4 regions of the Eubacterium maltosivorans genome follow, and region 1 is predicted to be linked to each of the others. Evidence: riboswitches for the same ligand, from Rfam matches in the RefSeq annotation. Region 1 holds a riboswitch; each other region holds the start of a gene.
What was found. A riboswitch is a leader RNA that binds a small molecule or an ion and turns the genes downstream of it on or off. The one in region 1 is predicted to bind cobalamin.
Positions count from the first base shown of each region.

Region 1 (5,928 bases):
TGACCGCATCCTCCGGAGGGACAGGACGCTCAAAAAGAGAGGCGTTCTCAATCGCCTGCTCTTCGGGGGTACGCTCCTCGCGCTGATCTTGTAAATTCTTTTCATCCATAAGATTAAATCCTCTTTATTTGCAGTATATAATTGATTTTATCATTTTTTTAGGCAAAGGTAAATCTTTAATTTGTGAATATTAAGCCCTTCTGTGAACTTTAAGATTCATTTTGTGGACGAAGGCAGGTTGACAGGGTTACCAGGCAAAACGTATAATAAAATTATGTCTGAAGTTCGGACGACTGAAAATTTGGAGGTAAAAAACCGTGCTGGAATTTTTTATAAAGCCTGTAACGTCTGAAGGCGGCGTAAGCTATATGCCGACAGCCGCAGGATACGCGGCGCTTATCGCATTGATGGCCGTTGTGCTGGTAATCGCATCGCTTGTTGCCGGGAAAAATGAACACCGCCAGATCAGCACAAGGCATCTGACCTTTTGCGCTGCGGCCATTGCGCTGGCGGTAGTGACATCGAATATTAAGATTTTCCATTTGCCTACTGGCGGCTCTGTGACACTGTTCAGTATGCTTTTTATTACTTTGACAGGCTATTGGTATGGCCCAAAGACTGGGATTTTGGCGGCAATCGCCTATGGCATTCTGCAAATGGTGATAGACCCTTATATTTTGTATCCCCTTCAGGTGCTGGTTGACTATATACTTGCCTTTGGCGCGTTGGGCCTGTCGGGCTTTTTCACCCAGTCAAAGCATGGGCTCATAAAGGGATACCTGGCCGGCATCTGTGGCCGCTATGTGTTTGCGGTGCTTTCCGGCTGGCTGTTTTTCGGTTCCATGGCCTGGGAAGGATGGGGCGCGCTGCCCTACTCGATGGTGTACAACGCGGTCTATATTTTTTCGGAAGGCGCGCTGACAATGATTCTGCTGGCTGTTCCATCGGTATCGAAGGGACTGGCCCGTGTGCGCCAGATTGCGGAAATTTAATGCTTTGGATAAGATCAGTCTGGTTTGTTATCATTGGGATCATGTTTAAAGGACGCGGAGTGTGAGAGGATTTTACAGGGAAAAATTCCCGACAGCAGGTGCGGTGGTGGGTGCAGTAGTACAGACAGCAGCAGAAAAGGCAAAGCAGATATAAAAAACCTTCTTATTTATAATATAGTGAAAAACAAAAACACGCCTTGTAAGCGTGCTTTTGTATCTACAGCTCGGCCTCTTCCTTGCCGAGTTTTTTTCGTTCAACCAAACGGCCCATAAAGAAAGCCAGTATACCGACGCCGATACCCGTCTGGAGACAGAAGATCAAAGATTCCACTTCCCCAGGAAGCTCACCGTTAATCATCGTTTCAAGCACAGGCGTAAACCAGGGCTCATATTCGCCGCCCTGAATTTCCTCAATCATTGTGCTGCCTGCATCGTCAGAGCCGCCGAATTCAGCGCCCTGAAGGGCGAATAGCGGTACGACAACCAGTAAAGCGACAATCACCAGGAGAACGATCACTAATTTTTTGTTTTTACTCATTTTACACTTCCTCCGATGCTAAAAAGCCGATGGATTTGAGTTCCGGGCTTGCGTAAGTTTCTAAAGCGATAACGATAATAACCGTTAAAATCCCTTCAATAATGGCCAGGGGCAGCTGAGTCGGGGCAAAGACGCCCAGGAATTTTACAGCCGATGCGGCCACACCGCCCTGTTCGGATGGGTAAGCCATCGCCAGCTGAATACTGGTAATACAGTAGGTGAACAAATCCCCAAGCGCAGCGGCGAGAAAAACGCCAATCTTGCGGTTAACCTTCAGCTTCTGGCAGAGCTTGTAGATGCCGAAAGACACAAAGGGACCGGCAATGGCCATTGAAAAGGTGTTTGCGCCAAGGGTGGTTAAGCCGCCGTGCGCTAACAAAATAGCCTGGAATAACAAGACAATGATGCCAAGAATACTGACAGCGCTTGGTCCAAATAGGATGGCCCCAAGACCTGTACCCGTCATGTGGGAGCAACTGCCTGTTACAGAAGGGATCTTCAGTGATGAAATAACGAAAATGAAAGCGCCTGCCATGGCCAGAAGCGTAATGGATCTTCTGTTGCCGGTTAAAGTTTTCTTGATAGAGAAAAAGCCAGCAGCTAAAAAGGGGATACAGATAACACCCCATGCAATGCAGTACCCCACAGGAAGGTAGCCCTCCATAATGTGCATTGCGTTTGCGGCGGGTACAATCCCGAATACAAGCGCCCACGCGCCCAGCAGTATGACAAACCTTCTTTGATTCTTTGTCATTTTTACCTCCTCTAAAAATGAATTTTACCGGGCTACGATTCAATCAACAGGGCAGCAGAGCGAAAAAAAACCGCTTACCAGACGGATAAGCGGTGAAAGTACGAAATAACGAATCCTGAAACCTTATAATTTCGTCCTGACACTCAGTTATCTCCTCGTAACCAAATGTATTGCAGTTTTAATGATCAGCATCCTGACTCGACTTGCGTCTCACAGTGGCGGGACCGTTTGGGATTTACACCCAATTATGCTTTAACCATCGTTTGTGATGGAAACCATTAAAGTGCGCCGGTGTGCCGGCTACGCTTTTAATTATAACACCTTGTTCCATAATGTCAATAAGAAAAGTTGAATTTTTTTAAAAAAGAGCAGAAATAATTATACACATACCCCCTATATGTATTTTGAGCGTTTAAGTTAAGAGTATAAGAAAAAAATATGGATAATCTTAAATGCTTTTTATTTATTTGACAAAATCGTAAAAATAAACTACAATAGGTTCTGAAATTGACTTTCGAAACTTTTTATATATAATTAATGCGTTAAAATAAATATAAGAAACAAAATAGCCATTTAAAGAATAAAACGATTATATAGAAAGAAAAGAAACATTTTAGAAGTTTTATTACTTTAACTTATGAGAGGTTTCTGCCGCAAGGATAAGAGCAATGTAGCTGAAAGTCCAGTCAGAAGAAGAAATTTTGGAGGAAACAGATGAGTGAGTGCGCAAAACGTATCGAGGCTTTTTCAAAAAAAGACCTGCCAAAGACAAATATCAAACGTGTCAATGTTCCGGAAGGCTTTGAACGGATTGGCGTAAATGCGTTTAAAAATTTGACAAAGCTGAAGGAGGTCAGAATCGGAGAATCCGTGAAGGAGATATGCGGCCATGCCTTCGAGGGATGCACCATGCTTTCCGCCGTCAGTCTGCCCTCAAGCCTGAAGCTTTTGGGAGAGGCCGCCTTTATGGAGTGCCGCAGAATACAGTCGCTTGAAATACCAGGGGGCGTCCAGTCCATCAAGGACCGCACCTTTAAATTCTGCCGCGGCCTGGAAAGCATCACCCTGCCGGACAGGCTTGTCCGGATCGGTGAGAATGCTTTTTACAACTGTGATAAGCTGGCGCATATCGAGCTGCCAGACACCATCGAAAGACTGCCCTTCAGAACCTTTTACATGTGCAAAAGCCTGGAATCCATCCGGTTTTCGCAAAATCTAAAATATATCGGTAAAGAAGCCTTTGTGAATTGCAGCTTTCAGCAGCTGGAGCTGCCCGAGAGCCTGGAAGTCATTGAAGAATCCGGCTTTTTAAAATGCAAAAAGCTCACAGCCTTAAAGCTTCCCAAAAACGTTAAGACCATTGGAAAATGGGCGTTTCACGGCTGCCCCAATCTCAAGAAGGTCGAGATAAGGCACAATCCCGATGAAATGGGCGAGTGGATCTTTAACCGGAACGATGTGACCGTGCATTGCTACGAGGGCTCCAAAATAGACCGCTACTGCAGGCAGTATGATTATAAGGTCCACTATATCCAGCCAGATTCTCAATGACAGACATAGCCGCCAACGCCCATGTGGGCCTCGGCCCCCTGGCCTATTACTTTAACCGAGATGTTGATAGTGATACGTTAAAAAACAGCATGAAAGACGGCTTTGTTTTTCTCGGTGCTTATCGGAATATGCCGCCCCAGATATTATAAGATGAGGGTAAAAAAATAATAGTTCCTTAATTGCGAATCGGACCCTTCAGCGGATAGCTTTAAAAATAAAAAAACGCTGAAACAGCCCGGAAAATGGTACTTTTAGCAACTGTATTTAAAAAAAATCAAAAATAGAGGTTGCAAAAAATAAATTATAATGCTAGAATAAGGCTTGTAAACGAGATGACAACAAATTGTATCAATTGCAGCTATTCTTTAAAGAACCACTCGTTTGCATAATTTAATAACAACTGTAATGAATTGCCGCATGATAATCATTTTGGTTATATGCAGCTAGGGTGTTTTGAGAGTTTCTTAAGACACCTGAGGGAAGTAGGTGTGAATCCTAGTACAGAGCCGCTATCGTGATGCTTGCCGGAAACCACTGGTAAAGACGAGTCGGAAACCTGTTTGTTACAGTCTTGATGCAATTAATCCTCGTCACTAGGGTTGTTCATCGAAAATATAGACGCTCTACGGCTATTCTGGGGCTTCTATCACAGATATTCATAATCAAAAATATTGTACCGATCAAAACAGCAATTGTTTTGGTGGCGTATGGTTTATTTGAATTGGATTTCTATGATAGGAGCCCCTTTTTGTATACAAAATTTTTGACAGGAAACAGAGAGGAGGCCGTATCATGGCCAAAACAAAAACCATTACCATCGAGTGTCCAAAATGCCGCGAAGCCTTTGAGATTAAAGGATATGAAACCATAAACGCCAGTTTGGATGAGGAGCTGAAAGCAAAGCTCATTAAAACAGAGCTGTTCAGGCACACCTGTCCAGAGTGCGGTGAGGCTTTTTCAGAACCTTATTCGCTCAAGTATCAGGACATGGAAAAAGAATACATGGTGATCCTGGATATGGGCGATGTTGATACAGCGGCGGCAGCGGAGGAGGTTCTGGAGATGTTTCCAAATTACCGGATCCGAATTGTGAAGGATGTGATGGACCTTCTGGAAAAGATTCATATCTTCGAGTCCAACCTGAATGATAAGATTATCGCCTATCTGGATCATAAGATATACGAGGACGTATCCGCAAAGCTGAGGGCTGAAAACTCGCCCATCGCCATTGACAAGGTGCTGTTTGGCAGCTTTGAGTTCCAGAAGAAAAAAGTGGTGTTCGGGGCGATCAACAACGCTGGAAAGCAGATTTTTATCGATACCCCCTTTGCCGACTACAAAGCTCTGGCCAATTCGCCGAGGCTGGTGCCCTGCTTTAAGGAAAAAGAGGGCGAGTACGTGATTGATAAAGCCTGGGCAGAAGCGCTGGCGTAGCAAGGTTTACAATGCTTGCTCCAAAGTGGAGCACAGCAGAAAGATAAATGGTAATATTTCAAAAATATGATGCTGTGAGAATGGGAAAGGAGTGAGCTTTATCGAAGAAGGTAAAAGTGTGAAGGAGGCACCTGCCCGCCGTTAAAAGGGCAGGAAAAAGGACCGCTGGAAGGCCTAATTTCCAAACGGTCCCATGAAGTCTGATATTTCCTATAGACTTCATAATTATATCTCATTTACGGCCCTTGGGCAATCCCTTTAAGGAAAGCCCGATTCAAAAACGAAAAAATAAATTTTAAAGGAGATTTTAATTATGGCATTCGCAAAATCAGCAAAAAGAGGTTTAGCACTTTTAGGTTCAGCAGCAATGATGGTAGGATTCGCAGCTCCGACATTCGCAGCACAGGTACAGACCGCGGACGCAGGAACCAAGACCGTCTATGTACAGGTGGATAGAAAAGTGTTTGGAGGTTCAAATGATAAATTAATTGGACCAGTGAAAGTGACCAATGTTCCTTCAGACGCTAAAATCATTGATATCTTAAAGGTGGCCAGCAACTATGACGCGGCTCCGGCAGACGCAAAACCAATCCAGTACTCGGCCTCTACCTGGGGTACCTATATTTCCGCATTCAGAGATACCGCTACTCCTGCTTTTG
Region 1 covers NZ_CP029487.1:2,073,023-2,078,950, reverse strand. The annotation lists gene CPZ25_RS09925 (L,D-transpeptidase family protein) at 1-109, opposite strand, end outside; gene CPZ25_RS09920 (energy-coupled thiamine transporter ThiT) at 318-992, shown strand; gene CPZ25_RS09915 (energy-coupling factor ABC transporter substrate-binding protein) at 1,210-1,530, opposite strand; gene CPZ25_RS09910 (energy-coupling factor ABC transporter permease) at 1,532-2,284, opposite strand; cobalamin riboswitch at 2,450-2,579, opposite strand; gene CPZ25_RS09905 (leucine-rich repeat domain-containing protein) at 2,999-3,835, shown strand; gene CPZ25_RS20450 (hypothetical protein) at 3,832-3,984, shown strand; gene CPZ25_RS09900 (CpXC domain-containing protein) at 4,628-5,269, shown strand; gene CPZ25_RS09895 (hypothetical protein) at 5,637-5,928, shown strand, end outside.

Region 2 (5,928 bases), 1.5 Mb from region 1:
GTGCTTTCAATGATTTTTCCCAGCAGGGCGGTGTCATTGTTTGTGACAGCTTTTGCGAGCTTGTCCATATCGCCGTATAAAAGGCGGTCGACACGGTCATAATCGTCGTTGCTGACAAAGGTTTTAAGAATAACGCCATAAGCCAGCTTAATTTTCAGATGCTCATAAATATTGTGCATGGCCGGGGACTGGATCGACGAGATCAGAATATCGGTTAAGGCTGTGGTAACGCCGCGGCTGTAGCTCTTGCTTTCCAGAAGCTCAAGGATATACTTTTTGTCTTTTTCAGTTATGGATTTAAAAGCGTCAAAGGCGATGGCTTTGCAGGAATAGCGCAGAATTTCAAGACTGCTCAGATATTCGTCAAGCTGGCCAAGAACTTCGGGAGAATGGGAGCGCTCAAAGACAATTTGGGTGCCCTTTCCATTAAAGGTTCTGGTCAGACCAAGGGAATTCAGGATAGACAAAGCTTTTCGGACAGTAACCGGCGAAACGCCGTAAACGCTGCGAAGTTCGGATTCGGACGGGAGAAAATCGCCGGCTACATTGCCAGATTTTTCGCTCTCCCACATGATGTCGCTGGCAATCCTCAGATAAAGAGGTGTCGGAGCATTGTCGATAAACCAGTTAAAGCTTTCTGCTTCGGAAGGCGCAGCCGGTGCGTTTACAATATAGGCCGCGTCAAAGCGCTGGCTGATCTCATTAAGGCCCTGGAGCAGGGAGTGATGAAAATGTTTAAAATTCTGCTTGGCAGCATGGTCGAGCAGCTCTTTGTACCACCCCTTGATGGCTTCCTCTGAAAGATCTTCATGGAGCGTGTGGCCGGTAATACTGCTGTAAATGGAATCAATCCGGACAAAATCACAGATCTGTTCAAAAAGCTCAATGACAAAAGGATTGTCTGTTCGTCTCAGGATATTCCGGATAAAGCGGCAGTGGAAGGCAAACATCTCAATCGGGTCGGAAGAGTCCAGGTTGTCGGTCATCTCGTAGAGCGTCATGTAATCCTCGCGGCTGCATTTGGAAGCGCCGTATGTGATGATGCTGGGTAAAAGAATAGAGAGCATCCGGTAAGTATCGCTGATGCCGTGCCGCCGGTTTTCAAAGCGCTTTTCATAAGCCTCACGGTGTTCCGGCAGTCGGCTGTCAAAGATTACCTGGGCATTTTTACCATGGGAGCAGAAAATAAGATTGCTGTCCTGCAATAGACGCAGGGCTTTTCGAACGGAATTACGACTGGCACCCATTTGTTTGCTGATTTTTGGTTCAGATGGCAGGGTGTCACCCAGTTTTAATTTGCCGTTGTAAATATCATCCTCAATCTTTCTGCAAATAAATAGATACAATGGAATTTCTTTTTTCAAAATACAATCTCCTTTGGGGGTATTCTTACAGTATAACATCATTTAGTAAAAGTTACATTTAAATTGAGAAAAAATTATAAAGAAATCCTCGTTTGCTTAACCTTTACCATATCGGAATTAGAGGTAAGCGTCTTAGAATGAGGTCTACCCATTTTGAAGAAAATTAAACACAGAAAAAATGTTGTTAAGGAAAGGAAAGAATAAAAATATTCTAAAATGGGTTTTTTACATTACAAATTCGGGTAAAAATAAGAAAACGAATAAAAAGGATATAATTGGTTGAATTAAAATGATAACTTCAATTGCAGATAAAAAGTTTTTAAATAAAGAGATTGCTTTGACGGGAGATTCGATTTATAATAAAGTATATATATTGGGAAAACTAAATAAAAATTGCGGCATCCGGAAAGTGCTGGCACACTTATCCGGCTTGCGCAGGTGCACAACCACCATACACAACGGCCCTGGGGGGCACGTACCGCATTACTTATTATAGGCTATTTTTGTGCTAAAAACAAGAGGACAGCCTATAAATAAGTGGGCTTATTTGTGTTAGCATTTTATAAAAGTGTCATATAACTGTGCATGGTTGGTTTTATCCTGCACAGTTTTTTATTTGGTTTTCCCTGAAATTTAGGAGAAGACAATGGAATCAAGGTTAGATCAAAAGGCAATCGGCCAGCGTATCCGGCAGCGTAGAACTTTTTTAAATATGAGCCGTGAAGATTTGGCGCGGAAAATAGGGATTACACAGACTTTTTTAACAGATATCGAGCTGGGAACCAAAGGCTTTTCCTTAAAGAGTCTTGAACGTTTCTGCGAAGCGTTAAAAATGTCTTCGGACAGCATCCTGTTCGGCAAAAGTCTGGATGAAAAGGAAAAAAACACCGCGCTGCTCGACATTCTCGAGCATTGCCCCGATGAAAAAAAGGAATACGCAGAAAGAATGATGATGCTTTTTTTAATGAGCCATGAAACATCAAACGAGTGTTGACTATAAAATGACCGGACTCTTAAGAAAGAGACCGGTTTTTTATTGCCTGTAATCCGATTACAGAAAATATGTGAATTATTTGGCGGAATCGGCAAAAAACTGCTTATTTCCCATAAAAAGGGGTAGCGCCTGAGTCGGATTGGTGATATAATTGGAAACGAAAATTGAATAAGAAAGACTAATGTAAAATCTATTTTGGATTCTTTCGTTTTTGCCTTGGTAAAGACAGAGGATAAAGGGAATCTGGTGAAAATCCAGAGCGATCCGGTCACTGTAATTCGTTAAGTCTCCTTATGATGCCACTGGAATGAAAACCGGGAAGGCAAGGAGAATATAATGCGATGAGTCAGGAAACCTACTAAATAGAGTGCTAATAATTACCTCCAGGGAAAAGGGAACTTAGTAACGTTAATTTAATTGTAGTATCCGCAGTAAACAGCGTGGATAAATAATTCTGTTGACAAACCTCTTTTTTACGGAGACGTAAGGAAGAGGTTTTTATTTGCTTTTTAATGAATGTTTGATTGAAGGAGAAGGATTGAAATGAAGTTAGTTGTAGTGGGAATCAATCATAAAGACACACCTCTGGAAATCAGGGAAAAGGGTGCTTTTATCAAGCGGACCGTAAAAGAAGGCATTGCGAGCCTTCTTGAAGAGGCGTGTATTGAAGAGGTGATCATTCTTTCTACCTGTAATCGAAGCGAAATTTATGTGGCGACCCGCGATGTGGAAGCAGCGGGCCAGGCGCTGAAAAATTTTTACATTGAGGAGAAATCCAGAGAACTCGGAAGTTATCTGTTCTGTGAAAAGGGCAGAGAGGCCATCCTTCACCTTTACCGGGTAGTGACCGGGCTAGATTCAATGATCCTGGGTGAGGATCAGATATTAGGCCAGGTAAAGGATGCCCTTGAATTGTCCCAGTCTGTTCACGGCTGTGGAAAATACTTAACCAAGGCTTTCAGAGAAGCCGTCACCTTTGCCAAGAAGGTTAAAACTGTTTATAAGATTTCTGAGACGCCGCTCTCCCTGAGCTCGACAGCGGTTAAGCACGTTAAGAGGACCTATGAGGACTATGCGGATAAAAAGGTGCTGATCATCGGATCTGGAAAGATGGGGCTTCTGGCGCTGCGTTACATGGCGGCAGAGGGGTTTAACAGCGTCTATATGACCAATCGTACCTATCATCCGGGAGATGAATACCGTGATATCTATGAGGGCGTCAATATGATACGTTATGAGGACCGCTATGAAGCCATTGAAGATATCGATGTAATTATCTCAGCCACGGCCTCTCCTCACGTTGTCTTAAAACGGGAACTCATGCCAGAGCGTAAAAAGCCTCTTATGGCCATTGACCTGGCGCTGCCAAGGGATATTGAAGAAGCCGTCTCAGAAATGGACCAGGTCGAGCTGCTGACCATTGACAATTTTAAAGATATTATTGATGAAAAAATGCATTACCGCGAAAGGGTGGCAGAAAAGATCGCCCTCGAGATCGAAGAGGAAATCGACGGACTCATGGTTTGGATTACGAAGTCTAAAGTGGACAATATGGTAGCGCATTTTAATCAGGTTTCCGGCCAGCTGGCAGATGAGACCATTGAGATTCTCAACAAGCGCTATCAGTTTGAGGGGAAAGACAGGGAATTTCTTGAAAAAATTGTCCATTCAAAATTCCGCGAGATGGTCATGCCCTCCATCAAGCAGCTGAAAACACTGGACAGCGAGGACGATATCCTGCGCTTTGAAAAAACACTGGCGTTTTTATTCTCTGGCGGTAATGTGGAGGATTCCCAATGAAAGGACCGGTTCTGCTTAATTTTACCGGAAAAAAGGCCCTTGTGATCGGCGGTGGGAAAGTAGGAATGCGGCGTGCGGAAACCCTAGCCGGGTATGGGTGTTTTGTGACCTGTGTGGACAAAAACATGAAGGTTCCTGAAAAGCCGGCTGAGAACATTCGTTATGTCAAAGCCTACTGCCGGATTGAGACAGCCCTTGACGGTATGGATCTTGTAGTGGCGGCAACAGACCAGCGCGAGCTGAATGACCAGATTCTTGAAAACTGTAAAATACGCGGTATCTGGTGCAACGTTACAGACGACCCCGAGCATTCTGATTTTATTTTTCCCTCAGTGGTGAGACGGGGAGACTTGACGATTTCGGTCTGTACTGACGGTGCAAGCCCAACGCTGACCACCCAGATAAAAAAAGAGCTGGAAGAAAAATACGACGAAAGTTACGCAGAGCGGCTCAGGCTGCTTAAACAGCTGAGGCGGCATCTGCTAAAAACAGAGTCCTCATCAGAGGAAAAAAAGAGGCAGCTCAGGGAGCTGACAGCATTAACCATTGAAGAATTGCAGAGAGAAGTGGAGAAAATATGAAAATAATCGTAGGCTCAAGAGGCAGCAAACTGGCAGTGGTCCAGACAAACTGGCTTCTTGAGGAATTAAGAAAAGCAAACCCCGAGGTCGATTTTGAGCTCAAGATCATCAAGACAAAAGGAGATAAGATTCAGCATAAAGCCCTTGATAAAATTGGGGATAAGGGCATTTTCACCAAAGAGCTGGAGGATGCTCTTTTAAGCGGTGAAATCGATATGGCTGTTCACAGCATGAAGGATATGCCCTCTGAGCTTCCTGAGGGGCTGATGCTTTCTGTGCCGCCTATGCGGGAAGACCCAAGGGATGTGCTGTTGACGCCCCATAAGATAAACGCCGTCCAAGAGCTGCCCGAAAACGCAGTTATCGGCACCGGGAGCAAGCGCCGGATTTACCAGCTGAAAAATATCCGGAAGGATTTTGAAGTGGTGGGAATCCGCGGAAATATTGATACTCGTATCCGGAAAATGCAGGAGCAGGGCCTGGATGGTATTATTCTAGCAGCGGCGGGCCTTAAACGCATCGGTGTTTATGAGAGTGAAGACTATACCTGTATTCCTCTTGACCCATGCCAGTTTGTATCGGCGCCCGCTCAGGGGATTCTGGCAGTGGAAATCCGTGAGGATAACGAAACGGTTAAGACACTCATGGAATCTGTCAGCAACCCGGTTACCAAGGCACAGATGACAGCAGAACGCCAGTTCCTGATCAGCCTGAACGGCAGCTGTCATATCCCCATCGGTGCATACTGTGATGTGGAGGATGAAAAGCTGACCCTTTACGGCATTTTTGGCAACGAGGACGGCACGATTTTATACAAAGGACAGACAGAGGGAGCCCTGGGCGAAGAAGCCGAAATGGGAGACCGCCTGGCAAAGGAACTGAGAGAAATGGTAGAGGCAGAAATGAAGCCGGGTACAGTTTACCTGGCTGGAGGCGGCTGCGGCGATAAGGGGCTGATCACCGTCAAGGCCATGGAAAAATTAAAAACCTGCGACGCAGTGGTCTATGACGCACTGGTCAATGAGGAGTTCTTGAAATGGACAAAACCGGAATGTGAAAAGATTTATGTTGGCAAAAGAGCCGCCAACCACGCGCTGCCCCAGGATGAAATCAACGCGCTGCTGATCCGGCTGGGCAAGGAAGGGAAAAGCGTTGTCCGCTTAAAGGGCGGCGATCCCTATGTCTTCGG
Region 2 covers NZ_CP029487.1:3,602,839-3,608,766, forward strand. The annotation lists gene CPZ25_RS16650 (GntR family transcriptional regulator) at 1-1,364, opposite strand, end outside; gene CPZ25_RS16655 (helix-turn-helix domain-containing protein) at 2,011-2,358, shown strand; cobalamin riboswitch at 2,553-2,735, shown strand; gene hemA (glutamyl-tRNA reductase) at 2,902-4,158, shown strand; gene CPZ25_RS16665 (precorrin-2 dehydrogenase/sirohydrochlorin ferrochelatase family protein) at 4,155-4,739, shown strand; gene hemC (hydroxymethylbilane synthase) at 4,736-5,928, shown strand, end outside.
Region 2: linked by a shared signal. The riboswitch ahead of hemA (glutamyl-tRNA reductase) and the one ahead of CPZ25_RS09910 (energy-coupling factor ABC transporter permease) in region 1 are both predicted to bind cobalamin.

Region 3 (5,928 bases), 1.7 Mb from region 1:
TGTTATCATTTAAGTCTTTATCAATTTAGAAAGATTTGATATAATGAATAACCATAAAAGGAGGTATGAAGCCTTTGGGTTTTATAAAATCGAGTTGACTAAAATACAAATGCGCAAGGACAGCAGGCCCGAAGGATATAAAACATAAATATGACAAAAAAGAAAGTGAAGAAAAAAAGAAGCGCTGTGCGTGTCGTTGGTGACATTGTCATCATTTTGATCATTCTCGCCCTTTTAGGGGCGGCAGGGTGGATGCTTTATAAAGAGTTCTTTCCAAACAACACACCGATTCTTAAAATGCAGGTCATAAACCGCGAGGATAACAGCATCGACTGGGCGGCATTGCGTGAGGTAAACCCGGAAACCGTTGGCTGGCTGAGTATTGAAGGGACAAATATCGATACCCCTGTAGTACAGACAACCGATAATGATAAATATTTGTATACCTCATTCAACGGCGAGTCGGATGAAAGAGGCGTTCCCTTTTTAGATATGAATTACAAGTGGCAGCCCAGAAGCCAGAATTCGCTGATTTATGGGCATAGCACCATGCGCAGCGGCGTGCATGTCATGTTTGACGATTTGCTTTATTACTATAAAGACCCAAATTTTATTACAGAGCACAATAAAATTGTTTACAGAAGACCGCCAGAACTGGGCGGTGACGGCGTTTGGGAGATCTTTGCCGTGCTGGTGGTTGAGCAGGACTATGATTACAGACAGCTGGAATTTGCCGACGATGAAAGTTTTCTGGCCTATTACCAAAACATAAAAAACCAGAGCATTGTCGCGACCGATGTGAATGTACAGCCAGGTGATGAGATCCTTACACTGTCCACCTGTATCTTTAATGTCGGACTGAACGATGGCCGTTTAGCCGTAATTGCCCGTCGTGTTTCATAAAAACAACGCCGGGTCAAAAAATGTTACAAAAGCCGTATCATTGTGAATACGGCTTTTTTTACTTTCTCAGTCCCATTTTTCAAAGGATTTTATCTTTTCGGTCAGGACCTTAATATATTTCTCGCCGATGGCGCTTAAGCTGTGCTCGTTTCTGAGAATATATCCGGCGTGGAGCCGCTGGTCGTTGTCTAAAAAACGGACAGCCCTTACTTCACTCATGTTGGAATGCATACGGTCAGCATCGCTGTTGGTCAGGTCAGGGCCGATGCTGAAGCAGTTTGTGCCGCGGACAAGGGCGATTTTGGAGCATCGGTCAATGACATGAATGTTTTTATCCCAGATTTCATTAAACAAGATTTCCTCAGAAAAATGCAGCATGTTGTCCTCGCCCTGGTCATAGGTTACGAAGGGGTATTCTTTGAGCATATCCAGCGTCAGGGAGGTGTTTCCGCTCAGGGGGTGCTTTTTCCGCAGGAAAACATAAATGGTGAGCTGCCCCAGCTCACAGAAGGTTAAATTACTGGAATCAAGGAGCTTCTGCATGGTGTTGAGATAGTGCTCGTTAATACATAAAATACCAAGCTCACTGCGCCTGGACGCCACATCGTGTATGACCTCATGGGTTGGGCACTCGCGGATGGCGATGTCATAATGCCTGAGTTCAAGGTCCTCGACAATCTGTATGAAGGACATGACCGAGAAGGGAAGGCGTTGAGTGGAAACAGAAAAACGCATGGGCAGGGTTTTTCGGTGCTTGTACCGCCTTTCAAGATATTCGCTCTGCTCCACAATATCCTTGGCGTGGTTTAGAAAGTCTTGTCCCTCAAAGGTGACCTCAATGCCACGGTTATTTCGTCTGAAAATTGAGATGCCAAGCTGCTGCTCCACCTCACGCACCGCTGTTGAAAGCGTTGACTGTGAGACAAAAAGAGACTTGGCGGCAGCGGAGATCGAGTGGTGCTTTGCGATCTCGACAATGTATTTCATGTTTTGCATAGAGATCATATTTATACTATTCCTTTCCTCTGTTTTAATTATACTATCAAAAAATACGATAGCTGGCAATCAAAAATTGAGTTAATTGCAGTGGTTGTGAATTATCAGATATCGTGATATAATATAGCAAAATTACATAGAAGACTTGTTGCATGAAAACCGGTGAGAATCCGGTACGGTGCCGCCACTGTAAGGGGGAGCCGCTGTAAGTTTTATCAACACTGGAGAGCATTCTCTGGGAAGTTGTTACAGCTGGCAATGAACCCAAGTCAGGATATTTCAACATTTCTTGTCTATACCTAACCTAACGGATCATTAGGAGAGGGTGTTGCTTATGTTGAGGAACTCTTCTGATGAATCGGTCAGAAGAGTTTTTTTTATGGGAGAAATTATGGAAAAGAGCAGTAAGAGAATCGCGTTTTATGGAAAGGGCGGTATTGGAAAGTCGACCATTGCGGCCAATGTTTCCGCCGCTTTCGCAAAAATGGGGAAAAGGGTGCTTCACATCGGCTGTGATCCTAAGTCGGATTCAACCCGGTGCCTGATGAGAAAGCGGATTCCCACAGTCATCCAAAAGCTGAATGAAAAAGGAGAACAGGTGACGGTACAGGATATCCTGTTTATGGGAGAGACGGGGGTGGCATGTGTAGAGGCTGGAGGACCGGAGGCAGGCATTGGCTGTGCGGGAATGGGGATCTCTACTACCCTGGAGACCCTTGAAAAGCTGGGAATATTTGAAGAGAGCTGGGATTTAATCCTCTATGATGTTTTAGGCGATGTGGTCTGCGGTGGATTTTCAATGCCTATGAGAAAAAAGTGTGTGGATCAGGTGTATATTGTCACCTCCTCTGAGCTGATGTCGCTTTACGCCGCCAATAATATCATGATGAGCATTGTGCGGTATTCTGCCCGGGCACAGCCCCTGCTTGGCGGACTGATCCATAACCGGGCCAGGCCTGGTACAGACCATCGGGCTGTCGAGCGCTTTGGTGAGCTGACAGGCAGCCTGATTGCGGCCTCTGTCAGCCAAAGTGATACGCTTCGGCTTGCCGACTATCAGAAGACAACTGTTTTTGAGCAGGACGAAGGTGAAGCACTGCAAAAAAGTTTTATGACACTGGCCAGAGCCATAGCCCGTCAGGAGGCCGGGACACTCCCGAAACCCCTTTCTGATGCAGAGATGGACAGTCTGGGCGAAATACTCTATCAGTTTGAGAAGGAGAACCATCATGAGCACAGCAACGGTTGAGAAAGCACAGCCAGGAATGGGAGATGAAGCGCTGTCCAGACTTCTTTTCCAAACTGAAGGTGTGCGCGTTCTGGCAGTGGGGCCGCCGGCCTGTCTCCGAATTCTTTATTTCAGGGCAATGGAGAAAGAAGCCCTCAGCCGCCTGAGACTCTGTCCAGTCTCCAGGCTAGAGTATACACTTGGCAGCTGCGCGCACAGAGTCCGCGGTATGCTCGAGGAGCTTGTTACGACCAGAGGGACAAAGGGGGTGGTGCTCTATGTTTCCTGTCCAGATATTCTTATACAGACCGATTTTGAGACGCTGGTATCAGAAGCGGATAATCCTTATAATGTGCCGGTCGCTGTTTTCAGACGGGGTCCTATGGAAAAACGGAAGAAAAAGTCTGTGGAACGGCTTGAAGAAATCATTCAGGGATTTGGACACGCTCAGGAAAACCACAAAGAAGGAAAAGAGGAGCGCCTCTGTCCGCTGCCGCCTCTGGCAGCAGATTACAGCGGCGCGCTGACTGCTTTTGAAGGGGACCGCTCGATCTGCGCCTGTCTGGTAACAGGCGCGGGCTGTGCCTCCTGTCCACGGTCCATTGATGATTTCAGAGAACAGCCTTTCTGGTATTCAAGAATGAACGACCTCCAGGTGACACTTGGCGCGGCTGAGAGCATCGAGAAGGGCATAGACGCCGTCATGCAGGAAGAAAACAGGCAGTCTGCGTTCATTGTGGGCACACCGCTAACTGTTATGACGGGTCTTGACGACAGCTCTTTTCCTTCGCTTAAGGAAAAAATATTCATCCAGACCAACGGCTTTCAAGACGCCCTTGAGGGAACACAGCAAGCGCTATCCAACGTTTCAAGAAAGCAGATGCGGCGTTGTAAGCGCACCGAAAAGCGAATCAATTTTGTGGGGTATACGCCCTTTGTTTTTGGAAACCAGCGGCAGTTTGCTGCGCTGGTACGTGAGCTTGCCCAACTGGGCTATGCTGTCTGCTGGCTGGGAGGCGGAAAGCTTGCTGAACTTAGAGAAGCGCCCAAAGCGAGTGTCAACTGGGTTATCTCAGAAGTGGGCCTTGAGCTGGCGAAGTGGATGGAAAAACAGTATGGTACGCCGTGGTTTTATCAGATGCCTGTTAGCGTGAGCGGTGTCAGGGCCGCTTATCAATATCTGGAAAGCATAACAGGAGACGCTGCGTTCCGGAGATGCCCCCAGGACACAGTGCCTTTTAAGCGGGAGCAGAGAAATGCAGTGATGATAGGGGATCATGAGCTGAACCGGCAGATGAGTACGGCCCTGAAAAATGAATTTTATGTTGAGTGCGCCATTGTCGAAAAGCTTCCTTCCCAGTGGGGTCTTGCCGGAGAAGTGGATTATGTTGTCGCGGATCCGCTGTATTTTCAGTATCTTCCTGAAAATACAGCGGTTAAGGTTCCCTTGCCCTTCCCAGCCCTCAGTGGAAACCGTTATATAAAGGGGGATTACTGTATTATCGGCCGAGAAGGCTGTCAGTATTTAAAACAGTTTTTTATGTAATTAAAAATAAAGGAGTTTAAAATGAAAAAAACATGGTTAAAAGCAGCAGGCCTGTGTCTGGCTGTCAGTTTGATTTTTGGAGGCTGCGCCAGCAGCGGAAAAACCGCGGAGAGTACCGACAAAGCCGAGGCGCGTGTTATAACCGATGAGGGCGGTAACCAGGTAGAGCTGCCGGAAAAGATTACAAAGGTAGCCATCACCCCGATTCCATGGGCATCGGCTGTGTGGACGGTTGACGGGGGAAGTGACAGGATTGTGTCCATTAACCCCAGCGCGATGGCCCAGTATAAAAAAAGCTTTATGACCAAACTTGCGCCGGAATTTGCAGAGATTTCCACTGGAGAAATCTCCCAGGATTTTTCCATTAATATCGAGGAACTGATGAAGCTTTCGCCAGAGGTGGCGTTTATCTGGAATGACCAGGAGGCCGAGGCCGAAAAGCTGAAAGCGGTTGGTATTACGCCTGTTATGTTAAACTATGCCGAAAACCTTGAGAACCTGAAAAAGGATTTAACACTGGTGGGAAAGGTTCTGGACAAGGAGGATTTTGCCCAGAAGCTCATCGATTACCACAATGATACCGAGACGTATTTTACCAATAAAAAGGATCAGGTTGCCGCGGCAGATCAAAAGAGCGTTCTCTACCTGCAGAATAAGAAACTGAGCGTAGCGGGGTCAAAAAACATTAATAACTATCTGCTTGAGCTGACAGGCGGCCGGAATGTTGCCGCTGGTTTAGAGAAAAAGTGGGCAGAGGTAAATATGGAGCAGATTATGGAATGGAACCCTGAGATTATCTACCTTTCAAATTTTGACGATACCATGCCAGAGGATTTGTATGAAAATAAAATCGAAGGACAGGACTGGAGCAATATCGACGCGGTCAAAAACCACCGCGTTTACAAAACACCAGTAGGGATTCTGCGCTGGGATGCCCCCTGTGTGGAGACGCCGCTGATGCTCAAGTGGATGGGTAGCATCCAGCAGCCGGAAATCTTTTCAGATTATGATATCCGGAGTGACATTAAGGATTTTTACAAAAAGTTTTTTGATTACAATTTAGCCGATGAAGAGATTGACGCCATTTATAATGTGAAAGTAAACCAGTAAAATTTGAAGGGGAGAGAATATGAATACAGCGGGACTTAAAAAGAAAATCAACCAGAAATACTATGCTGTTTTCGCTGGACTGATCCTCGTTTTGGTTTTATCCGGAATTCTGGCTTTGTGCTTGGGCCGTTACTGGATACCCTTT
Region 3 covers NZ_CP029487.1:356,405-362,332, forward strand. The annotation lists gene CPZ25_RS01785 (class B sortase) at 151-903, shown strand; gene CPZ25_RS01790 (LysR family transcriptional regulator) at 970-1,908, opposite strand; cobalamin riboswitch at 2,056-2,176, shown strand; gene CPZ25_RS01795 (nitrogenase iron protein NifH) at 2,291-3,148, shown strand; gene CPZ25_RS01800 (nitrogenase component 1) at 3,129-4,673, shown strand; gene CPZ25_RS01805 (ABC transporter substrate-binding protein) at 4,695-5,783, shown strand; gene CPZ25_RS01810 (FecCD family ABC transporter permease) at 5,803-5,928, shown strand, end outside.
Region 3: linked by a shared signal. The riboswitch ahead of CPZ25_RS01795 (nitrogenase iron protein NifH) and the one ahead of CPZ25_RS09910 (energy-coupling factor ABC transporter permease) in region 1 are both predicted to bind cobalamin.

Region 4 (5,928 bases), 1.5 Mb from region 1:
ACCCAGTATCCGGAAGGATACCTGTGCATGGAAAAGGGGATTCCGGTTGTCAACATCGCCCTGATCACAGATTACGATGCCGGACTGGAGGGCCGCCCGGATATCAAGCCTGTGCAGGCCGAGGATGTGATGCGTGTGCTCGAGGATAACAACGACCGGGTGAAACAGCTGATTTTTAAGATGATTGAACGCATATAAAAAAGATACCTCCCTTAACCAAGGAAGGCCAGACGGCAGACAAAGGATGTCCGCAAGAGATAAAGCGTTAAAAAGAGGCTTTTGAAGTGGAAAGTGGATAGTGGAAAGTTGAAAGTTCAGGGGCAAATCAGCCGTTGGCCGATTTGATTGAATGCGGCCTGTGGCCGCTGTTCCAGTCGTTTTTGCGTCAGCGAAAACGTTCCATAACTTTCCACTTTCAACTTTCAATTTTTAACTCAAAGGGCTTCAAGCTTTCTCTTTGCAGCTCATGACCGACTTTGCCGACGTCCTGACCTCCCTTAACCAAGGGAGGCTTTTTCAGATAGCGAGAAAGGAAGAATGATGAAACCTGTTTATTATGAAAATGGCGCTTTAAAAATGCTTGACCAGACTCTGCTGCCAACCGAGGAGGTAACGCACAGTTACACCGACTACCGCGAGATTGCCGCCGCCATTGTGGATATGATTGTCCGCGGGGCGCCGGCCATCGGAGTGACGGCCGGATACGGCGTTTATTTTGGCGCGCTGGAATTTGAAAAGCTGCCGAAGGAGACCTTTTTAAAGGAAATGGAGACTGTCTGCCACGTGCTTCGTGCCACCCGGCCAACGGCAGTCAACCTGTTCTGGGCAGTGGACCGGATGGAGGGCGTGATCAAAAACAACTCGGAAAAAACAGTGGCAGAGATCACAGCGCTCCTGAAAACCGAAGCAGACGCCATTTGCAGTGAGGATATTAAGATGTGCCGGGATATGGGCGCTTACGGTGCAGAGCTGATCCACCGTAAGGATACCATCCTGACCCACTGCAATGCAGGAGCCCTCGCCACAGCGGATTACGGGACAGCCCTCGGCGTTGTGCGCGCCGCCTGGGAGGCAGGCAAGGAGATATCCGTCTACGCCGATGAGACAAGACCCTTTCTGCAGGGGGCCCGTCTCACCGCCTATGAGCTTCAAAAAGATGGCATTCCAGTCACACTGATCACAGACAATATGGCCGGCTGGATGATGAAGCAGGGAAAAATCGACTGTGTGGTGGTGGGGGCAGACCGCATCGCCCGAAATGGCGACGTGGCCAATAAGATTGGAACCTACAGCGTGTCCATTCTGGCAAAAGCCCATGGCATTCCTTTCTATGTGGCAGCGCCCACCTCAACCATTGATTTTAATATGTGGTCCGGCGATGATATTGTCATTGAGGAACGGGACACAAGAGAGATCAGCCATATCAAAGGACAGCAGATCGCGCCGGACGGTGTGCGCATGGAAAACCCGGCCTTTGACGTGACCCCGCATCAGAATGTCACAGCCATCATCACAGAAAAGGGCGTTGTATATCCGCCCTTTGACCTGAGCATACCCAGGCTTCAGGGTGAATAGAGGAAGCCGATGAAATACAGTATGTTTTCGTGGTTTGGCTACTTCATGCCTTTTGAGGAGCGCATTGACATGATCAAAGAAGCCGGTTTTGACGAGGTGATGATTTCCTGGGAGGACGAGTGCGAGCCCTATTATCTGGAGAAAGAAAAATTTCCGGACATTGTGCGGAGCAAGGGGCTTGGAATCACCAATATTCACGCGCCCTTTATCGGTTATAACGACATCTGGGAAAAGGAGCCTGCACAGACCAGAGCGCTTTTAGATACCTTTGTCAGTTTTGTGCGGGACTGCCGTACCTTCGAGATTCCAGCTGTGGTGGTACACACTAATGATCTGGACCTTGGCCCCTATAAATGGGAAAATGGGCTGGCTTTTTTCTCAGAGCTGGCAGAGGCCGGGGAGAAGTACAGCGTCAATATCGCCGTTGAAAATGTGTCGCGGCAGTTTTTGCTGAAGGGACTGCTGGACGCCATCCAGGCCGATCATTTTGGTATGTGTTATGACAGCTCCCATGACTATATGCTGCCCTGCGGCAGAGGTAAGATTCTTAAAACCTACAAAGACCGGATCAAGGCGCTGCATTTGTCCGACAATGACCTGCATATTGACCGGCACTGGATACCGGGCGAGGGTGAAATCCCCTTCTGTGAGGTCATGCCTGAGATCCTGAGCACCGGCGTGGATTTTATCTCCTACGAGGTTATCGCAAGCGATGCGTGGAAAAAGCGGGAGCCCCTTGAGTTCTGCCGTGCAGTTCGGAACAGTCTAGATCTGGAGAACAATAATTTCTAATTGCACAATTCGGGGATTTGTGCTAAACTTCAATTAACAACTTAATGATGCTGTTTTGTTAGAGGAAAGCGGTTGAAATCCGCTACAGCCCCCGCTACTGTAATTGCAGACAAGATCCTCATAGACCACTGTCAGGCGTATCCTGATGGGAAGGGAGGATGGAGAAGGAAGCAAGAGTCAGGACACTTGAAGCAAAGCGATATAATCACTTCGGAGGGAAGTAGAGGATTGTATATTATCATAATCCGGCCTCTCTCATGGGGTCGGTTTTCTTTGTTTTAAGCAGTTTTAAATTTATTTATGGAGGGACCAATGAAGAAGAGTGTATTGAAAAGTTTGCTGATGGCTCTGGCCTGCGCGGCGCTGTTGTTTGGCGCGGCAGGCTGTGCTCAGAATAGCCAGAAGGGTGGAGAAGCTTCCGGCGCGGTTACTGGAGAAACCGCTTACCCAATCTCCATTACCGATGATCTGGGCAATAATGTGGAAATCGAAAAGGAACCCGCAAAGATCGTGTCTCTGTCACCCGCAAACACCGAAATCCTGTTTGCCCTGGGTGTGGGAGACAAGGTGGTCGGACGGACCGATTACTGCAATTATCCCGAGGAAGCTGCCCAGGTAGCGTCGATTGGCGATTACAATAATCCCAATGTGGAAAAGATTATTTCCCTGGCCCCGGATGTCGTTCTGGCGGGTGATCTGATCAGCGATGATGTCCGCAGTCAGATTGAAGCCACCGGCGCAAAGGTTATTACTTACACACCAATGTCTGTGGACGCGGTGGAAAGCACCATCATTAATACTGGCAAGGTGGTTAACGCCAATGATAAGGCCAAGGAAATCACCGACAGCATGACGAAAAAATATGATGAGATTAAGGAAAAGGCTGCGGCAGCCAATCCGCAGAAATCAGTCTTTATCGATATTGGCGGTTATTACAGCGCCGGAGATAACTCCCTGCTGGGCAATATGCTTAAGGATATTAACGCCAAAAACATTGCCTCAGACGCCGGCACAGACTGGCCGCAGCTGAGCGTTGAACAGATTATCGCAAAGAACCCGGACGTCTATGTGTCCTTCTTTACCACACCGGACGAGATCAAAAAGGTGCCGGGCTTTGACCAGGTCAATGCTGTCAAGAACGACGCCATTGTCTATTACGAAATGCTCTCTCCGGACAGCGACCTGATCCAGCGCCCCGGACCGCGTATTGTCGATGGGCTGGAGCTGCTGGCTACAGCCGTTTATCCGGATCAGTTTAAGTAGAAAGATTTCTCCGCAGGGGGGCTTTTGCCCCCAGCGGAGGTTTTAAACAGACGGTTAAGGAAGAGGTCGGATGAAAACAAAGATGAAAAGATACGCGATGCCCTTATCCATTGTAGGGTGCCTGATCTTAATTTATTTATGCACCATCGTAGGCATTACCTCCATTCCCTTTGGCGACGCTAACAGGATTTTACTGCACGAGGTGCTGCACCTTCCTGTTAACATGGAGGGAATATCGGCCGGTAATATTGCGATTATCTGGAATGTACGGCTGCCGAGAGTCATTTTAGGCTTTCTGACAGGCGGAGCGCTGGCAGTCTGCGGCGCGGCCTATCAGGGGATTTTCAAGAACCCCATGGCAGATCCTTTTATTCTGGGGGTGTCTTCCGGTGCGGCGCTGGGCGCGTCCATTGGAATTGTCATGCACTTTTCAGCAGGTTTCCTGGGATTAAATGGGACCGCTGTTCTAGCCTTTGTAGGCGCCTTTCTGGCGATCTTTTTAGTGTATAACATTTCAAAGGTCGGGAGAAAAGTGCCGGTTGCGTCCCTGCTGCTGAGCGGGATTGCCGTGAGCCAGTCGCTGACGGCTTTTATGTCCCTGCTCATGATTTTCAATGTTCAGAGCATGAATCAGATTATGTTCTGGACCATGGGGAGTCTGAACGGTAAGGGATGGGACCAGGTAATTACTGTTTTACCTTACGTGGTCATCGGCTGTCTGATCCTGTTCACAACGGTTCGGGAGCTGGATATCATGCTTCTCGGAGAGGACGCGGCCACACAGCTTGGGGTCAATACCGACCATCTGAAGAAAAAAGTGTTGATTGTCTCATCTGTGATTACCGCGGCTGTGGTTTCCGTGACAGGGATTATCGGCTTTGTCGGACTGGTGGTGCCGCACATTGTAAGAATTTTGTCCGGCCCGAAGCATCGGATTTTGCTGCCCTTTTCACTGGTGTTTGGAGGAACCTTCCTTATTATCTGCGATACACTGGCCCGGACCGTTTCCTCACAGGAAATTCCGGTGGGAATCATCACCGCTGCTTTTGGCGGCCCCTTTTTTATTTACCTTTTGCGTAAATCGAAGAAAGGAGGTACCCGTTAGTGGAAGATGCTGTTATGTTGAAATTTGAAGGCGTTCATACCGGCTATGGCAGCAAAGAGGTGATTAAGGGCTTTACAGCAGAGATTCATAAGGGTGAGTTTGTCGGCCTTATCGGCTCGAACGGTACGGGCAAATCCACGCTGCTCAAATGCCTGTCGGGCCTTCTGCCCATTACCGGCGGCCGGATTGTGGTAAAGGGCAGGGATAACGCTGGTCTTAAGCAGCGTGAACGCTCTCAGATGGTGGCCGTCGTTCCCCAGTCCTTTGATATCGACTATGACTTTACGGTTGAGGATATTGTGCTCATGGGCAGGAACCCTTATCTGAGCTACAGGGACCGCGAGAGCGTCGAGGATTACCGGATTGTGGAGCAGGCTATGAAGATGACCAAAACCCTTGGCTTCAGAGGCCGTATGTTCAATGAGCTGAGCGGCGGTGAAAAGCAGCGTGTGATCATCGCGCGGGCCATTGCCCAGGAGCCGGACATTATTCTTTTGGATGAACCCACCTCCGCGCTGGATGTGCATCATCAGATCGAGGTTATGGAGCTGATTGACCAGCTTAATAAAAACGACCATATGACCGTTGTGGCCGTTCTGCACGATATTAATCTGGCGTCGCGCTACTGTGGGCGCCTGATCATGATCCAGGGCGGCCGAGTGGTGGCAGACGGGCCGCCAGCGGACGTGGTCATTGAGCAAAATTTGAAACAGCTTTATAATATGAAGATGCTGGTGCGTGAGAATGCGGTTTTTGAAAAACCGGAGATCGTACCCATCCGCGTGCTTGAGGGCGAGGAGGCCCGGAATCCGCTGCACATTCATGTGATCTGCGGCGGCAGCGGTGCTTCAAAGGTCATTGAGGAGCTGGACGACATGGGGCACCGGGTAACCGCTGGTGTCATCAATGAAGGCAGTGACGACTGGCTGGTCTGTAAATCGCTGAACCTCGATATTGTGGAGGAACGGCCATTTACCACCATTTCCATGGAAAAGCAGCAGGAAAATTTAAAGCTGATGCAGGATGCCGACATTGTTTTGATTGCGGACGTGCCCTTTGGACTTGGCAATGTCAATAATCTGGAAGGCCTTGAAAAGCTGGACGCGGAGATTTATCTGCACGCGAACTGCCTTCATAATGATTTTACCGAGGGCAGGCTGGAGGCCTGTCTGAATAAGATACGTGAAAAGAAA
Region 4 covers NZ_CP029487.1:3,587,168-3,593,095, forward strand. The annotation lists gene CPZ25_RS16565 (MTAP family purine nucleoside phosphorylase) at 1-198, shown strand, start outside; gene mtnA (S-methyl-5-thioribose-1-phosphate isomerase) at 541-1,575, shown strand; gene CPZ25_RS16575 (sugar phosphate isomerase/epimerase family protein) at 1,585-2,367, shown strand; cobalamin riboswitch at 2,381-2,572, shown strand; gene CPZ25_RS16580 (ABC transporter substrate-binding protein) at 2,680-3,630, shown strand; gene CPZ25_RS16585 (FecCD family ABC transporter permease) at 3,701-4,735, shown strand; gene CPZ25_RS16590 (ABC transporter ATP-binding protein) at 4,750-5,928, shown strand, end outside.
Region 4: linked by a shared signal. The riboswitch ahead of CPZ25_RS16580 (ABC transporter substrate-binding protein) and the one ahead of CPZ25_RS09910 (energy-coupling factor ABC transporter permease) in region 1 are both predicted to bind cobalamin.